Regions from separate parts of the Rhizobium sp. ZW T2_16 genome, predicted to be linked through region 1. Evidence: predicted binding sites of a transcription regulator. Region 1 holds the regulator's gene; each other region holds the start of a gene.
The links. The regulator LexA, encoded in region 1, represses DNA repair genes until DNA is damaged. The targets are predictions, from matches to a motif close to TGTTCNNNNTGTGTTCNG.
Positions count from the first base shown of each region.

Region 1 (5,841 bases):
CTTCTTCTCGATGAAGTATTCGTCCGTGAGCGCGATCTTTTCGAGTTCCATGGCAACCTGCAGGAGCGGGTCGTCCTTGTGACCGAGTTCGGCCAGAACCTCATGCGTGGTCTTCTGCATGATCTTGGCGCGCGGGTCGTAGTTCTTGTAGACGCGGTGACCGAAGCCCATCAGGCGGAACGGATCGTTCTTATCCTTGGCGCGTGCGATGTATTCCGGGATCTTGTCGACCGAACCGATTTCCTGAAGCATGTTGAGCGCTGCTTCGTTGGCACCACCGTGCGCTGGACCCCACAGGCAGGCAATGCCGGCGGCGATACAGGCAAACGGATTTGCACCGGAAGAACCGGCAAGGCGAACCGTCGATGTGGAAGCGTTCTGCTCATGGTCGGCATGCAGAATGAAGATGCGGTCCATGGCACGGGCCAGAACCGGATTCACCTTGTACTCTTCGCAAGGAACGGCAAAGCACATGCGCAGGAAGTTCGACGAATAGTCGAGGTGGTTCTGCGGATATACGAACGGCTGGCCGATATGGTACTTGTAGGCCATGGCCGCTATCGTCGGCATCTTGGCGATCATGCGCAGCGAAGCGACCATGCGCTGGTGCGGATCGGTGATATCGGTCGAGTCATGATAGAAGGCCGACAGAGCGCCGACGCAGCCACACATGACGGCCATCGGATGCGCATCGCGGCGGAAACCGGTGAAGAAGCGGCTCATCTGCTCGTGCACCATGGTGTGGTGCGTCACGCGATGATCGAAGTCCTTCTTCTGAGCTGCGGTCGGCAGTTCCCCGTAAAGAAGCAAATAGCAGGTTTCGAGGAAGTCACCCTGTTCGGCAAGCTGCTCGATCGGATAGCCGCGATGAAGAAGCACGCCTTCGTCGCCGTCGATATAGGTGATTTTCGATTCACACGAAGCGGTCGAGGTAAACCCGGGGTCGTAGGTGAAGGCCCCGGTATGTTTATAGAGCGCGCCGATATCGATAACGTCAGGACCGATCGTACCGGACTTGACCGACAGGTCGACCTTCTTGTCACCGAGAGCGAGAGTTGCGCTTGTTTCCGTCATTCTGATCCTCCAACCGGTTGGCGGCATGACGCCTCAAAAGCGCCATAAGCATTAAGCGTTCCACGTTTAGCTATATGATCCTTTAGCAGATGCCAAGCTGTTCTGACGGCAAATTGTGCAGCGCGATACGATATTGGGCATCGACATTTGACCCTGTGGCCAACCCCTTGTTGCAATCAGAAAATCGGTTCTGGTGGCAAGCCCATATGCGTCAGGTTGACGCACTCAAAAAGAACGCTCAGGTTGTATTTTATGATCGGGGCAGGCTGGTTCAATGCGGGCTGAAGGTTTCGAGAAGATAGATACCAAAACGTTGAGCCGGCGCTCTAATGCTGCTGCCGAGCCGATATCGCATTTTCAACCGGCGCCTGATGATTTGGCCATCAGAACTGCAGCCCATCGATATACTGCAGCGATAGCGCCGGTTTCTTACGGAAGGCGAATTGGTGCGCCATTCGCGGAGGCGCGAGCATTTCTTTCAATTTCGCTCCGCGAGGAGCGCCTCCATGGTCACGGCTTTCTGTTCATGCCTGTTGCAATTGGCATCGGTTCGGCAGTGTGGTTCCTCAGCCCGGTGGAGCCGTTGGCATGGGTGCCGTTCCTTGCTCTTGCCGTGCTGGCGGCTCTGGCGTTGATAACAAGAGATGGTTGCGCGCGTGTCTTTTTCACATTTGCGTGTCTGGGCTTTTGTGGCATGGCGCTGGCCGAGATCGAAGCGTGGCGGCAATCGACGGTCATTCTCGATTCACCGGTAACAACGGATGTCATGGGCGTTGTCGAGCGTAGTGAGGCTGCCGGTCCCGGGCGACTGCGTTATATCGTGGCTGTGCGACAGACAGCAAACCCCATTCTTCGGCGCCCGCCTGTCCGGGTTTCGCTGCTGGCAAGGGCGCAGCATCAGCCGTTTGACAACGGGGCAGCTATTTCCGGACGCGCAAGGCTGTCACCGCCTTCCGGGCCGGCCTTGCCCGGTCTGCACGACTTTGCCTTCTCGGCATATTTCGATGGCATTGGTGCGGTGGGGTATTTCTATAGCGCTCCGCAGCAGGCTGGAGGGTCGGATGTGGCGACCGGCTGGCCACAGCTCGCCTTACGCTGGCTCTTCGATCTGCGCAGGCAGATCGGCAATCGTATTCGCGAGATTGCGCCGGGTGATGCCGGTGCCTTCGCCGCCGCCATTGTCACCGATGAGAGACGGGCAATTTCCGAAGATACAGTCGAGGCGCTACGGGTCTCCGGCCTCGCTCACATCGTTGCCATTTCCGGATTGAATATGGCGCTTGCCGCCGGGATTTTCTTCGTGGGATTGCGTAGCGTCTTTGCTCTTTTCCCTGGCCTCGCACAGGCCCTGCCAATCAAGAAGATTGCCGCCGGCGGGGCGCTTGCAATGGTTACGGCCTATTATCTGGTATCGGGCTTCGGTGTATCCGCCCAGCGCGCCTATATCATGATGGCGGTGATACTTGTTGCCGTGCTTTTGGACCGGCCCTCGATAAGTTTGCGAAATGTAGCCTTGTCTGCGCTGATCATCCTCATCTGGACGCCTTCGGAAATTCTGGGGCCAAGTTTCCAGATGTCGTTTGCTGCCACGGTTGCGCTCGTGGCCGGTTATGCGGCCTGGTCGCGACGCCCTGAAACGGAAGAGCGGGAGCGATTTCCCATCCGTCATCCTCTGGTGACATTGGCTGCCGTTGGCTGGCGCTTTATCGCCGGCATTATCGCGACATCGCTGATTGGTAGTCTTGCGACGACGATGTTTTCCGTCGAGCATTTCCATCGCGTCGCCACCTATGGGCTTGCCGCGAACCTGGCTGCCATGCCGATCATCAGCTTCCTGGTGATGCCGGCCGGGCTTGCTGCGATGTTGTTGATGCCCTTCGGCCTCGATGCTCCCTTCATCGGGATCATGGCCTGGAGCCTCGAATGGGTCATCTTGATCGCGAAGCATGTAGCGGGATGGGGCGGGGACATTGTCGTCGGAGAACAGCACCCCTGGTTTTTGCCGCTTGGGGTCTGCGGTTTTCTGCTACTGACGCTCCTCAGGACACGGCTTCGCTATTCGGGCTTACCTTTCCTGTTTACCGCTGCGGCCCTGTTCTGGGTGGGGGTGCAACACGCCCAATCAAGTCTTCTCATCGCTGAAGATGGGAACCTCGTTGCTTATCGAGATGCAGAACGTGCTGCCGCCAACAGGAAACGTCCCTCCGAGTTCGTCTATGGGCAGTGGATGTATGCGCGACAGCTTCCAGTGCTGGCTATGCCGGAGATGTTGGAAAGTGAAATTCTAAAAAATATGCCGGGTTCTTCCAGTGAAAGACTTCCGGAACACGTTCTGATCGAAGCGCAGCGACTGATGAAGGAGGCAGGGAGTGTCAGATTCTCATGTCAGCTCAAGGCCTGGTGCGCATTCATGTCACCGGAAGGTGTTTTGGTCGTTGTTGTTGATGATGGCCGTTATGCCGGAGCGGCTTGCGACGTTGCCGGCCTTGTTATCGCGCCGCGTGCGCGTTTCCATTCCTGTCGGTCTGGTACCCCGATGCTGAGCGGCGCCAGCCTGCGCAAGACAGGGTCAATTGAAATCGATCTTTCCGGGGCGGCGGCAGCCGGAAAATGGAGTGTCACGACAGCAATGGCTGGCACGGTTCGCCCATGGACCATTCATCGCCAATACGACTGGCGACGCAATCTCTATGACCCGTATCTGCCGGAATGGATTTCCAAACCAAAATCGAGTGGCCGTCTTGAGGCGCAGTTTGCTGTCTCAGATCAAGCAGGAACGGATTATCGATCAGAAGCGCCAACTGATGTTGGCAACAATTCCGGTGTCAGTGATAACGGCGAATGAGGCCGACGAGCCTGCCCTGGACCTTGACCCGATCCGGTGGAAAAATTCGTGTCTCGTAAGCCGGGTTTGCCGCTTCCAGCGCAATCGAGCCACCCTTGCGGCGGAAGCGCTTGAGTGTGGCCTCTTCATCATCCACGAGTGCAACGACGATATCGCCCGGATTGGCGGTGTTGCCGTTGCGAATGATGACGGTGTCGCCATCCAGAATTCCGGCCTCGATCATCGAGTCGCCCTTGACTTCAAGCGCATAATGCTCGCCGGATCCCAACATCTCTACGGGGACGGAAATGTCGTGGGTATTATTCTGAATTGCCGAGATCGGTACGCCGGCGGCGATGCGGCCCATGACCGGCACGCTTGCAGACGCGCTGTCATTGGCGGAGACAGGCGGGGCAGCAGGCGTCGCCGGCTTCTTGCCAAGGCTTCCCTCGATCACGCTCGGTGAAAAACCGCGTTTCGGCTGCAGCGTGGGAACATAGGCTTCGGGAAGCTTGATGACCTCGAGTGCGCGCGCTCTGTTGGGGAGACGGCGAATGAAACCGCGCTCTTCAAGTGCCGTGATGAGCCGATGGATGCCCGACTTCGACGCAAGGTCGAGAGCGTCCTTCATTTCATCGAAAGACGGAGGTACGCCCGACTCCTTCATCCGTTCGTGAATGAACAAAAGCAGTTCCTGTTGCTTGCGAGTCAGCATGTGAGGCGCACCTTCAGATTTGAAACAAATGCAGAACGAACACTATATGTTCCATATGTGTTCCGCAAGTCCTTAAATTTTCGTGACAATATAATCAGTTTCTTGGATGCCGAATGACGTTCTCAGTCGGAATCTACTTGCGCTCCCCGGCGGTCTGCCCAATCTACGCCTAGCGGATCAGAAGTCTGGGGGACATGTGTGACTGCTAGGAATATCGATCATCTCGTTTTGCCTGTTGGAAATCTCGGCAAGGCACGCGAGCGGCTGTCGTCTTTGGGTTTCACTGTCGCGCCTGACGGCGTGCATCCCTTCGGTACGGCCAATGCCTGTGTTTTTTTTGAAGACGGTACCTATCTGGAGCCACTGGCTGTTGCGGACAGGCGCAAGGCGGGGGCTCATGCCAAGAAAGGCAATGTCTTTGTCGAGCGCGATCTGGCTTATCGCGGTCGCCGCGGACGTGAAGGCTTGTCGGCCATCGTGGTCTCCAGTGAAGACGCGTCGAACGATCATCGGCATTATGTCGCGGCCGGAATTTCCGGCGGTGAGCCCCTCGAATTCGGCAGAGCTGTAAAGTCTCCGGACGGTGACGAGGTCGAAGCTCGTTTCCAGCTTGCTTTTGCCGCGATGGATGGTGCGGCTGATTTCTTTACTTTCTCCTGCCAGCGGCTGGTATCTTTCCCTCAGGATATGGCTGAATTGCGTATCCATGCCAATTCGGTTGCCGGTTTGAAGGAAGTCATTTTGGCAAGTGATGATCCGCATGCTTCGGTTGCCTTTTTTGACAATGTGCTGCGAGCGCCGGGTATCGAAGTTGAAGGTGGACTGGTGTTCCAGGCTGAAACGGGAGCCGTGCGCGTTCTCAGGCGCGAGCAAATTGCGCATGACTTCGGTCTTCCTATCGAAGGGGTGGCAGCCGGGTTGGTAGGGGAGGCCGTGATCTTTCGCAGTCTTGATCTGGCCGTGACAGAGATCATCCTTGCTGCTAATGACGTCGCATTCATTCGCCGGGATGGTCGCGTTCTCGTGTCGCCGTCGCCCGGCCAAGGCGTTTTGTTCGGCTTCGAGGAATAGTAGAATGGCAGTCTCCCCCAATTCAGAAGTTTCGGTCGGCGAAGGCGACAAAAAGGTCGTATTCTCCAATGCAGGCCGGCTTTCGCTGATCGCGGGGCCTTGCCAGATGGAAAGCCGTGATCATGCCTTCATGATCGCCGGCACGATGAGCGAGCTC
Region 1 covers NZ_JBJDRG010000001.1:239,455-245,295, reverse strand. Annotated here, with positions in the region: gene gltA (citrate synthase) at 1-1,074, opposite strand, end outside; gene ACI3K0_RS01165 (ComEC/Rec2 family competence protein) at 1,349-3,919, shown strand; gene lexA (transcriptional repressor LexA) at 3,900-4,613, opposite strand; gene ACI3K0_RS01155 (VOC family protein) at 4,812-5,684, shown strand; gene kdsA (3-deoxy-8-phosphooctulonate synthase) at 5,689-5,841, shown strand, end outside.

Region 2 (5,841 bases), 220 kb from region 1:
AGATAAGATCCGCGCGCAATGGCCAAACGCACAAATCGCCCCTTGATCCGATCGATCGTGAAAATTGGCACCAGGCTTTTTCTCGGTAGCGACAGGGCGCATTTTCAAGACCATATCCCTGGTCTCGCCATAACTTCAATACAGTCAAATCGCGCGATCGTTTACCGGGGGCGCCAGGTCGGCATTCTTCAGTCGCACGAGATTCTTGGTCATGGTCAGGCTGCGGTTTATGTGGTCGGATCGGCTCCTTCGATCGATACATGCGATATCGCGAAGGTAGAGCCGGGCTCGGCAATACTCTTGAATGGCGCAGCTCATCTGCTTGGCAGCAAGATCCCGCAACCTCTTGCTATCGCTGTTGAAGACGAGCGCTTTATCTGGCGCCATTTCGAGCTCTTGCAGAAGAATGTGCTCGTTAATTCAATCTGTTTGTTCTCGGTGCAGGTGATCCGCGCAATATGCGAACATGACCCGTCTTGGCTTTCGGACAAACGAATTATTCTAATCGACAGTATATCGAGGCCCTATGGTTCTCGCAGACGTTCGGATGCCGAGTTGTCCCAGCTGAATTTCGTCACGATGGGCGACAATGGACTTGGTGGTATTTCTTCTGCACCCGATAGAGGGGTGTTCCAAGGTGGATCGGTCGCGATATCGGCCATGCAATTCCTTATTGCGTGCCGGCCAAAGTTGATCGGATTATTCGGTATTGATATTTCGAATGCCGAATCGCCTCGCTTTTATGAAACAAAAGATGATACCGCGTTTAGCGGCATAGCACTGGCTGAAGCTCGTATTCTTGGGCATTTTGCCACGGCTTTGGACGTCTGTGCGAAACAAGGTATTTCGGTAGAATGCTACTCGGAAAAGTCTGCCTTGCTGGCTGCAGGGTATCGGTATAGCGATCGATTTTCGCTGACACATCATGATCGCTGATATGGCGACACTATAGAGTTGATATGCGCTTCTTCAAAAAGAAACACCCTTACACGAAGCAGTTGACGATCACGCCTCCCGAGCCCGATCCGGGCCGTGCTGGTGTCGCCATCGTCACGTGTGTCAAGAACGAAGCGCGGTATATTGCCGAGTGGATCGAATTCCACCGCGCAGTTGGTGTCGTACATTTCTATATTTATGATGACGGTTGCGAAGATGATACGATCCCAATCGCGCGGGAAATACTTGGCTCGTCAGCCCTGACAGTCGTTCCATGGAAGGGGCGGCTAATCGATACGCCGACGCAGAACCTTCTGAATAGTCAGGCCATAGCTTTTGCACATAGCATTCTGAACTTCGGTGGTCAGTATGCGCGCATGGCCTTTATCGACGTAGACGAGTTTCTGCTGCCGAAAATTGGCAATACATTGGACGAGGCGCTGGAGGGGGCGAAGGGTTTCCCGAATATTTCCCTGCCCTGGCACATGTTCGGTACAAGCGGGCACAAGGCTAGGCCCGCCGGATCTCTCCTGCGGAATTATACAGTTCGTGGTGCAAATCCGCTATCGACGAAGAAGAATGCTAGCAACTTCAAATGCATCGTCGATCCATGCGCAGTCTCAGAAGTGAGTATTCATCATTTTTCGACCGGAGCTTTCGGCGAGAATACGTCCAATGATCGGGGCGAAGTCTTTTCAAGGAAGGGAAGAAAAGGACCTGCCTTCTACTCCTCGGACTTCATTCAGCTTAATCACTATTACAGCAAGTCCGAGCAGGATTTGAGGGAGAAGATTGAGAGAGGGCCAGCTTCGCCGGCATCGCGTCAGAGATATGAAGATCGCGTTCTATCTGCCGTCAGGAACATCGAATCCGAGACGGTGGTGGACACAGCGATGATCGAGTTTCTGGATCGCCGAGAGATACTTCCCGCATAGTTTAAGGCCATAGCGCCGAAGCAGGTCAGGTCAGAAATCTCTGATAAACCTCGCCAAGCCTGCGAACTTCACCCTCGATGCTGAAGTTCGTCTTGGCGTGGTGGAGGGCGCGGGTGGCTGCCTGCTGGCGGCGGGCATCATCGTAGATGAATTCGGCGGTTGCCGAGATCATCGCATCGAGGTCGGCGATGATGATCTTGCCGGTTTCCTCGTTGCCTGTAACGATCAACTCCGGAAACGCGCCGACATCGGTGGCGACAACCGGAACGGCGGCTGCCATCGCTTCCAGAGGAGTAAGCCCAAATCCTTCCCAGCGTTGCGGAGCAACGAAGAGATCGAGCGCGCGATACCAGTCATTGATATTTGCATGCTCGCCGACGAACAGGATACGGTCGGTAAGGCCAGCCTTGGCGACTTTGCCGATCAGTTGCTTTTCGTAGTCGAGATGCGGGCCTGTGGCGCGGCCGGCGACGATGGCTCTCCAGTCTGGCCGAGAGGGCAGAAGCGAAATCATCGTATCCACGAAGAGATCCGTGCCCTTCTGATGGCGGACGCGGCCGAAGCAGCCGACAAATTTCCTGTCCGGATCAAGACCCAGCGCGACGCGGGCGGCGGTTTTGTCTTTTGCCGGCGAAAAGCGCTCAGTATCGATACCGTGCATAACGACAGTGTTTGGTACGTCCAGATAGGCGGCGGTGCGCCCGCTGGTTGCCACGACGGCATCCATCTTCGAAATAAGCCATCTGGTCCAGCCGGTATGCCGGCGCTGTGAAGCCGACGTGAAGACGATCTTCAGCGGCATGCGAAGGATATCACGTAGAATAATGGCGGGCAGCATCTCGACATTGCGGCGTGCGTGCCAAACGCGCATTTTTCCGCTTCGTGGACGGCTCCAGAGCCGAAGCAGATCACGAAAGCGGATATGCGGGATGGTATCCGGCAGGCCCGGTCCAAGAGCCGCCACCTTGTAGCCAAGGGCGCGTTGAACAGGAACCAGCTGGATGATCGTACTTGTGACGCCGGACAGCCGCCGCTTGAAGTTAGGTGCTATGACCTCGACTTCACCGATATCGACGACTGCCGGATTGTGATGGATGTTATTCTGGCCCTCGGCCACGGCGATCAGCCCCAGGAAACGGAAAGGATCTCGTAGGCCTTGGAGCCGCCAGGCGCAACGACTTCGATTGATTCGCCTGCTTCCTTGCCGATCATGGCGCGGGCGATCGGGGAGGAGATCGAGATGCGACCGGCCTTCACGTCGGCTTCCTGATCGCCGACGATCTGGTAGGTCTTTTCCTCTTCGGTATCTTCGTCGACCAGTTTTACAGTGGCGCCGAACTTGACCTTGGAGCCGGACATCTTGGAAAGGTCGATGACTTCTGCGCGGGCTGTCAGGTCTTCCAGCTCGGTAATGCGCCCTTCGTTGTGGCTCTGGGCTTCCTTGGCAGCGTGATACTCAGCGTTTTCCGAAAGGTCGCCATGGGCGCGCGCTTCCGCAATCGCTTCGATGATACGGGGACGCTCCTCCTGCTGCCTCCAGCGCAGTTCTTCCTGCAGCTGGACAAAGCCGTTCTGCGTCATCGGTACCTTTTCAACCATTTTCTTGTCCTTCAGGGGCGTGCCCGCGGATGCCGCGAACACAAAAAGAAACAGGTTCCGGAGCGTAAACTTCGGAACCATCGCAACGTCAAAATGTAGGGTCACTATATCAGAATTTCGATGTCCCTTACGAGGAATTTCGAAACCATGCCATATCTCCCGCGTGCCGCATGTGATGTGAACCGCGCCCGTTTGTCAATCTCTTGACAGTGGCGATAGGAACATATAGTGAACATACGCAATGAAGAAATCGCTGAAAGAACGATTGGCGATCCTTTCGGATGCCGCAAAATATGATGCTTCCTGCGCGTCGAGCGGGACCGTGAGGCGTGATTCGTCGGCAAGCGGAGGGCTCGGTTCGACCGAAGGATCGGGTATCTGCCATGCCTATGCGCCTGATGGACGCTGTATCTCGCTTCTGAAGATCCTGCTTACCAACTTCTGCATTTACGACTGTGCCTACTGCATCAATCGTTCTTCCAGCAATGTGGAGCGTGCACGTTTTACGCCGGAAGAAGTGATCTGGCTTACGCTCGAATTTTACCGCCGCAACTATATCGAGGGGCTTTTTCTGTCTTCGGGGATCATCCGCTCCTCCGATCACACCATGGAGGAGATGGTGCGGATCGCCAGGGAGTTGCGGACGATCCATAACTTCCGCGGGTACATCCATCTGAAGTCTATCCCTGAAGCTTCTGCTCATCTGATCGAGGAGGCGGGGCTTTATGCGGATCGTCTTTCGATCAATATCGAATTGCCGACCGACGCCGGGATCGGGAAATTTGCACCGGAGAAGCAGCCGGCGAACATCCGTCGCTCAATGGGGAATCTGCGACTGAAGATCGAGGAAATGGCTGAGCCGACATTGCAGACCAAGCGACGGCGCAAATTCGCACCGGCGGGGCAGAGCACGCAGATGATCGTCGGGGCGGATGGTGCCTGCGATGCCACGATCCTTGGGACCAGTGCCAGGCTTTACGGAAGTTATGGATTGAAGCGTGTCTATTATTCGGCCTTCAGTCCCATCCCGGATTCGTCGAAAAAGCTGCCGCTGATCAAGCCGCCATTGATGCGTGAACACCGGCTCTACCAGGCCGACTGGCTCTATCGTTTCTACGGGTTCGACATTGAGGAAATTACGTCGGGACGTGATGGTGGAATGCTCGATCTCGATCTCGATCCAAAACTTGCCTGGGCATTGTCTCATCGCGATCGGTTCCCAGTCGATGTCAATCGTGCAGATCGCGAGATGTTGCTCAGGGTTCCGGGTTTAGGCACCAAAGCGGTCAACGGCATTCTGTCGTCTCGGCGGTTCCGAAAACTCAGGCTGGATGATCTGAAGCGACTGAACGTGTCGCTCCGGAAGATACAACCCTTTGTCATCTGTGACGGCTGGACGCCACACCGGCTGGTCGACCGGTCTGATCTTCGCGCCATGTTTCAACCCAAGCCGGAGCAACTGTCGCTGTTATGATGTTTCGCTATTCCTTGCGGGGGCGGGGCGATCTTGATGAATGGCGGGATGCGGCCCGGGGTTTCATGATGGCCGGAATTACGCCTGAATTCATCGAATGGCGGACGATGGACGATGCTGACGGCCTGTTCGGCTTCGACGACAACAGACTTCCGCAGCCGGCAAATCCGCCACCGAAAATCAGTGTGCAGCCTTCTTTCATCCGGTTGGCCGAGGCTGTTCTCTGCCATTCCGATCCAACCCGATTTGCACTTCTCTATCGGCTGCTGTTCAGGCTTTTCCATTCGCACGGTCTGCTCAACATGGCGACCGATCGTGATGTGGCCGCGGCGCGTCAGCTCGCGAAGTCGGTGGGGCGTGACTATCACAAGATGACGGCTTTCGTGCGCTTCAAGGAAATTCCGCTGGCGGAGGGGAAGGTGGGGCGGCGGCGCTTCGTGGCGTGGTTCGAGCCGGATCACTTCATCGTCGCTCGTGTGGCGCCCTTCTTTCAACGGCGATTTACCGACATGGACTGGTTGATTGCCACGCCCAAGGGGTCGGCTTCCTGGGATGGCGACGAATTGAAGGTGAACGACGATCCTGCACCAAGGCCAGATCTGCGTGATGAGATCGATGATCTTTGGCGCACCTATTATGCTTCCATCTTCAATCCGGCGCGATTGAAGGTGAAGATGATGATGGCCGAGATGCCGAAGAAATACTGGAAGAACCTGCCCGAGGCGGAACTCATTCCCGGCATGATCGCCAAAGCAGAGGCAGATGTGCTTGAAATGGCCGTCAAGCAGGCGAGCGAGCCTTTGCCGTTCCATCATCGCATACAGGAGGCCGCGGCGAGGGTGCCGACACAGCCCCTTCCTGCTGTGGGAACACTCGCTGCGGTCAGCGAAGCTGCAC
Region 2 covers NZ_JBJDRG010000001.1:462,323-468,163, reverse strand. Annotated here, with positions in the region: gene ACI3K0_RS02195 (glycosyl transferase) at 19-936, shown strand; gene ACI3K0_RS02190 (glycosyltransferase family 92 protein) at 960-1,871, shown strand; gene ACI3K0_RS02185 (glycosyltransferase family 4 protein) at 1,897-2,988, opposite strand; gene greA (transcription elongation factor GreA) at 2,994-3,470, opposite strand; gene ACI3K0_RS02175 (putative DNA modification/repair radical SAM protein) at 3,712-4,944, shown strand; gene ACI3K0_RS02170 (UdgX family uracil-DNA binding protein) at 4,944-5,841, shown strand, end outside.
Region 2: the regulator LexA is predicted to act here: its motif matches at 3,688-3,705, upstream of ACI3K0_RS02175 (putative DNA modification/repair radical SAM protein).

Region 3 (5,841 bases), on a different contig from region 1:
ATAGCGTAGGCTGCGGCGTGAGACTTGTTGAAGCCGTAGTTGGCGAACTTGGCGAGCAGTTCGAAAATGTTCTTCGCCTGCGGCTTCGATACGCCGTTCTTGACGGCGCCATCGACAAAGCGCTCGCTCTGCTTGTCCATCTCCTCCTTGATCTTCTTACCCATGGCGCGGCGCAGAAGATCGGCCTCGCCGAGCGAATAACCCGACAGGACCTGGGCGATCTGCATGACCTGTTCCTGGTAGACGATAACGCCCTGGGTCTCCTTCAGCAGGTAGTCGATCGACGGATGAACCGATTCGACCTCCTCCTCGCCATGCTTGCGGGCATTGTAGGTCGGGATGTTTTCCATCGGACCCGGACGATAGAGCGCCACAAGCGCGATAATGTCTTCGATACAGTCGGGCTTCATGCCGATCAGCGCTTTGCGCATGCCGGCACTTTCCACCTGGAACACGCCGACGGTTTCGCCGCGCGACAGCATTTCATAGGTCAGCTTGTCGTCGAGCGGTATTTTGGCCAGATCGACATGGATGTCGCGCTTGCGGCAGAAATCGACCGCCGTCTTCAACACGGTCAGCGTCTTCAGGCCGAGGAAGTCGAATTTGACCAGACCGGCCTGCTCGACCCATTTCATGTTGAACTGGGTGACCGGCATGTCCGAGCGCGGGTCTCGATACATCGGCACCAGTTTCGACAGCGGGCGATCGCCGATGACGATACCGGCGGCGTGGGTCGAGGCGTGACGGTACAGGCCTTCGATCTTCTGGGCGATATCGAGAAGACGGCCGACGACCGGCTCCTTGTCCACCTCTTCCTGGAATTTCGGCTCTTCCTCGATTGCCTTGGAGAGCGGTGTCGGGTTGGCCGGATTGTTCGGCACCAGCTTGCAGATGCGGTCGACCTGGCCATAGGGCATTTCCAGCACGCGGCCGACGTCGCGCAATGCCGCGCGCGCCTGCAGCGAACCGAAGGTAATGATCTGCGCCACCTGCTCTCGGCCATATTTCTGCTGCACGTAGCGGATCACCTCTTCGCGGCGATCCTGGCAGAAGTCGATGTCGAAGTCGGGCATCGAGACCCGTTCCGGATTGAGGAAGCGTTCGAACAGAAGCGAGAAGCGCAGCGGATCAACGTCGGTGATGGTGAGCGCGTAAGCGACGAGCGATCCTGCACCGGAACCACGGCCCGGACCGACCGGGATATTGTGCTGCTTCGCCCATTTGATGAAGTCGGCAACGATAAGGAAGTATCCCGGAAACTTCATCCGTTCGATGATCGACAGTTCGAAATCGAGACGTTCGCGATAATCCTTCTCGGTGAAACCGGCACTCAGCCCAAGTTCTTCAAGCCGATGATCCAGCCCCTCGACCGCCTGGCGGCGAAGCTCGGCGGCTTCCTTGCGTTCGTCCTCCTCCGGATGATCACTGACGCCGGTGAAACGCGGCAGGATGGGATTGCGTGTCTTCAGGATGAAGGAGCAGCGGCGGGCGATCTCGACGGTGTTTTCCAGCGCTTCGGGCAGGTCAGCGAAAAGCTTCGCCATTTCGGCGCGGCTTTTCAGGTAATGATCCGGTGTGAGGCGAAAGCGGCTGTCGTCGGAAACGATCGCGCCATGGGCAACCGCCATCAGCGCATCATGGGCATCGTAATCAGCCTTGGAGGGAAAAAAGGCCTCGTTGGTCGCGACCAACGGGATATCGTGCTCATAGGCGAGATCGACCATGCGATGCTCATGGCGGCGATCATAATTGCCGTGTCGCTGCAGTTCGAGATAGAGCCTGTCGCCAAACAGGGTTTTGAGGCGCAACAGTCTTTCGACAGCCAGTCCCGCATGCCCTTCCTTGAGCGCCCGATCCACCGGGCCGGAAGCGGCACCGGTCAATGCGATCAGACCTGCAGTGCCAAGCTCATCCAGCCAGGAGGCGCAAATATGGGTTTCGCTTACCCCTTCGCCGCCGAGATAGGCCCGGCTGACGAGATCGACCAGCCGTTCATAGCCTTCGGCATTGGCGGCGAGGAGAACGATGGCGGGCAGCTTGGCGAGCTGGTTGCCGCGACGATCCTCTTCCTGGTCCTGCATGTCGATCGACAGCTGGCATCCAATGATCGGCTGCAGACCGTCTCCCGTCGCCTTTTGGGCGAATTCAAGTGCAACAAACAGATTGTTGGTATCGGTGATGGCGATCGCGGGTTGATTGTCCGCGACGGCCTTGCCGAGGACCTTCTTGAGCGGAAGCGCACCTTCGAGCAGCGAGTAGGCCGAATGCAGGCGCAGATGGACGAATTGCGGGGTCTCCCCGAGGATTTCGTCTGCCGATCCTGTCTTTGCCTGTTCCGCCATGTCTATCGCCGTACCTGTGATTCAATCGCTCTATTTTCAAGCGCACGACGGCTCAAGTCCAGTTTTGAATTCACCGGTCAACGGTTTTCGGCAGCGAACTCCAGAGGCGGCGGCGCCCGGTGCGGGCGCCGAAGCAAGGTTACATGGCAATCATCAACATCGACAGCGTGGCGACGAAGGTTGCGATGGACGCGAAAGCGGCAATATCACGAAGAAGGTCAGTCATCGTTGTCTCCCGTGTTCGTTATGTTTTTAATTTGTTCTCTTTTTGTACGGGAGTCAATAACAGAACAAAAAGGAAACGAATTTTGCGCCATATCCCCGCCCCGATAGTAAACACTTTCCTAAAGCGGACAGACTTGAAGGCGGATTTCGCCCTCGGTACCTGGGCTTTTTTGTTTCGGTAGGGGCACGTCGGGTGCCTCGAATTGAATTTTTTTCTATGTGACGCTCGGCGTGTCCCGTTCGGTGTGTTTTTCGGCGCAACTCCGGTCCGTCAGCGGCGGTTGGGCGTCCGGCAGGATTGTGCGACACACGCACGCCTTATTCAGGGGCCGGCCATTTCTGCGCAGCCCGTCTGATCTGCATGCATAAGGGCGGGTCACCCGGTCACTGGTTCCGCCTCGCCTGTTATGCGGACCGGTGTAGCCGAAGCGGCACGGGGCATTGTAGGCACGGGCTTTGAGTGCGGGATGGAAGATTGATAAATGGTTGGGATTGTTGGAGCGGGAGGGAGAAACGTCCCCGGGCGTGAATAGCCCCTCTCTCGCAATTTCTGAAACCTAGTCTTTGGCTAAGATTTCGACATTGCTTTCTCTCCCGCAAGGGGAGGGAAACAATCGCGGCGCTAAACAAATCAACGTCTTAGCCAAAAGGCTAAGTGCTAAACTTCTTAAGGAGAGGCAAGGTCTCCGAGCCGTTACTACCTCACAGTTGATAGCAGGAGCCAAGCAATCCTCAGAACTCCACCACTTTGCCGGCTTCCAGCGTCACACGACGGTCCATACGGGCGGCGAGTTCGTGGTTGTGGGTGGCGATCAGGGCAGCAAGGCCGGACTGGCGCACCAGGGCTTCCAGCGCGTCGAAGACGTAAGATGCGGTTTTCGGGTCGAGATTGCCGGTCGGTTCGTCGGCCAGAAGCACGCGGGGCGCATTGGCGACCGCGCGGGCGATCGCGACACGCTGCTGCTCGCCGCCGGAGAGTTCCGCCGGGCGATGTTCGGCGCGATGGCCGATGCGCATGTAATCTAGAAGCTGTGCTGCCCTCTCCTTCGCCTCGGCCTTGGACAGGCCGCCGATCAGCTGCGGCATCATGATATTCTCGATCGCCGAGAATTCCGGCAGGAGATGGTGGAACTGGTAGACGAAGCCGATTTCCGAGCGACGGATGGCGGTGCGCTGGTCGTCCGGCAAATCGTTGCAGGAGCGGCCACCGACAAAGACTTCGCCACTATCTGGATGTTCGAGCAGGCCTGCCAGGTGAAGGAGCGTCGACTTGCCTGTACCCGAAGGCGCTACGAGTGCGACGATCTCGCCGGTTCTCAGCTCGAAATCGGCGCCTTTCAGAATAGAAAGCGTCGTTTCTCCCTGGCCATAATGACGTTCGACATTTGCAAGCTTCAATACGGATTTACGCGGTGCCATGAGGTGATGGGATCCTATTCGTAGCGAAGCGCCTGGACAGGATCGAGCCTGGAAGCTCGCCATGCCGGGAAAATGGTGGCGATGAAGGATAGGACCAGCGCCATGGTGACGACGGAAACGGTCTCGCTGACACTCATTTCAGCGGGCAGTTCGCTCAAGAAATAGAGTTCCGGGTTGAACAGAACTGTGCCGGAAAGCCAGGAAAAGAACTGCCGGATACTTTCGATATTGAGACAGACGACAACCCCGAGGACGACGCCCGCAAGCGTGCCGACAAGACCGATCGCTGCCCCCGTCATGAAGAAGATGCGCATGATCGCGCCGGAACTTGCTCCCATGGTGCGCAGGATGGCGATGTCGGAGCCTTTGTCCTTTACCAGCATGATCAGGCCGGAAATGATGTTCAAGGCAGCGACAAGCACGATCAGCGTCAGGATCATGAACATGACGTTGCGTTCGACCTGCAGCGCGGAGAAGAAGGTCTGGTTGCGCTGGCGCCAGTCGGTGATGAAGATCTGACGGCCGGCGGCCTCCTCTATCTTCGGGCGCAGCTCATCCACGGCTTCCGGGTCGTTGATGAACAGCTCGATCGACTGAACGATGCCTTCGGCATTGAAATAGAGCTGCGATTCTTCGAGCGGCATGTAGATGATCGTCGCGTCATATTCCGACATGCCGATCTCGAAGATGCCCGAGATCGTGTAGGACTTGACGCGTGGATTGACGCCCATCGGGGTTACATCGCCTTCAGGCGAGATCAGCGTGATCTGGTCGCCGGCATTCAGCCCGAGTTGTGCCGCAAGCCGGGACCCGACCAGAACGCCCTGCCCCGAGGCAAACCCGACGATATCGCCCTGCTTGATATTGCCGGCGACCTCGGTGAGCTTTTCCAGATCCTCGGCGCGGACACCACGGACCAACGCGCCGGAACCTGCGCCACCGCGACCGGAGGCAAGCGTCTGGCCTTCAACCAGCGGCAGGGCCATCTTTACGCCCGGCACGGCTGAAAATTTCTTTGTCAGTTCGGCGTAATCATTCAGCGGCGTGTCGACCGGCTGGACGATCATGTGGCCGTTGATGCCGAGGATGCGGGAAATCAGCTCGGTGCGGAAACCGTTCATCACCGCCATGACGATGATGAGGGTGGCAACCCCCAGCATGATGCCGATGAAGGAAAACCCGGCGATGACCGAGATATAGGCTTCCTTGCGGCGCGAGCGCAGGTAACGCCAGGCAACCATGCGCTCGAAGCCTGAAAAGGCGCCGGCACTCGGAGCCTTTTCGACTTTCTGCTTTTCTTGACCCGCCGCGACGCTTGCCATTCACGTTTCCTCGTCTTGATCGGCGCCGGATCAGGCCATTCCGGCCTGTCCAGCACCCAATTCTGTCATCCGGCCGGAAACCCGAACGGCAGTATTATCAGCCGGTTGCCCGGTTCAGTGCAGCCTCGAGCGTCATCACTTCGCGGGCACCGGTCTTACGGTCCTTGACCTCGACCTCACCTGCGGCTGCAGAGCGCGGGCCGACGATGATCTGGACCGGCACGCCGATCAGATCGGCGGTGGCGAACTTGGTGCCGGCGCGATCGTCGCTGTCGTCGTAAAGCACGTCCTTGCCGGCTTTGCCGAGCGAGGCGTAGAGCTTTTCCGAAATATCGTCGCAGGCGGCATCGCCCGGCTTCATGTTGATCACCACGACATCGAAGGGTGCGACCGATTCGGGCCAGATGATGCCGTTCTCGTCATGCGATGCTTCGATGATGGCGGGAACAAGGCGTGTCGGGCCGATACCGTAGGATCCCATGTGGACAGGATGTTCCTTTCCATCCGGTCCCTGCACCTTTGCGCCCATCGGC
Region 3 covers NZ_JBJDRG010000002.1:847,437-853,277, reverse strand. Annotated here, with positions in the region: gene dnaE (DNA polymerase III subunit alpha) at 1-2,342, opposite strand, end outside; gene ACI3K0_RS09655 (ABC transporter ATP-binding protein) at 3,300-3,986, opposite strand; gene ACI3K0_RS09650 (lipoprotein-releasing ABC transporter permease subunit) at 4,001-5,308, opposite strand; gene proS (proline--tRNA ligase) at 5,406-5,841, opposite strand, start outside.
Region 3: the regulator LexA is predicted to act here: its motif matches at 2,590-2,607, upstream of dnaE (DNA polymerase III subunit alpha).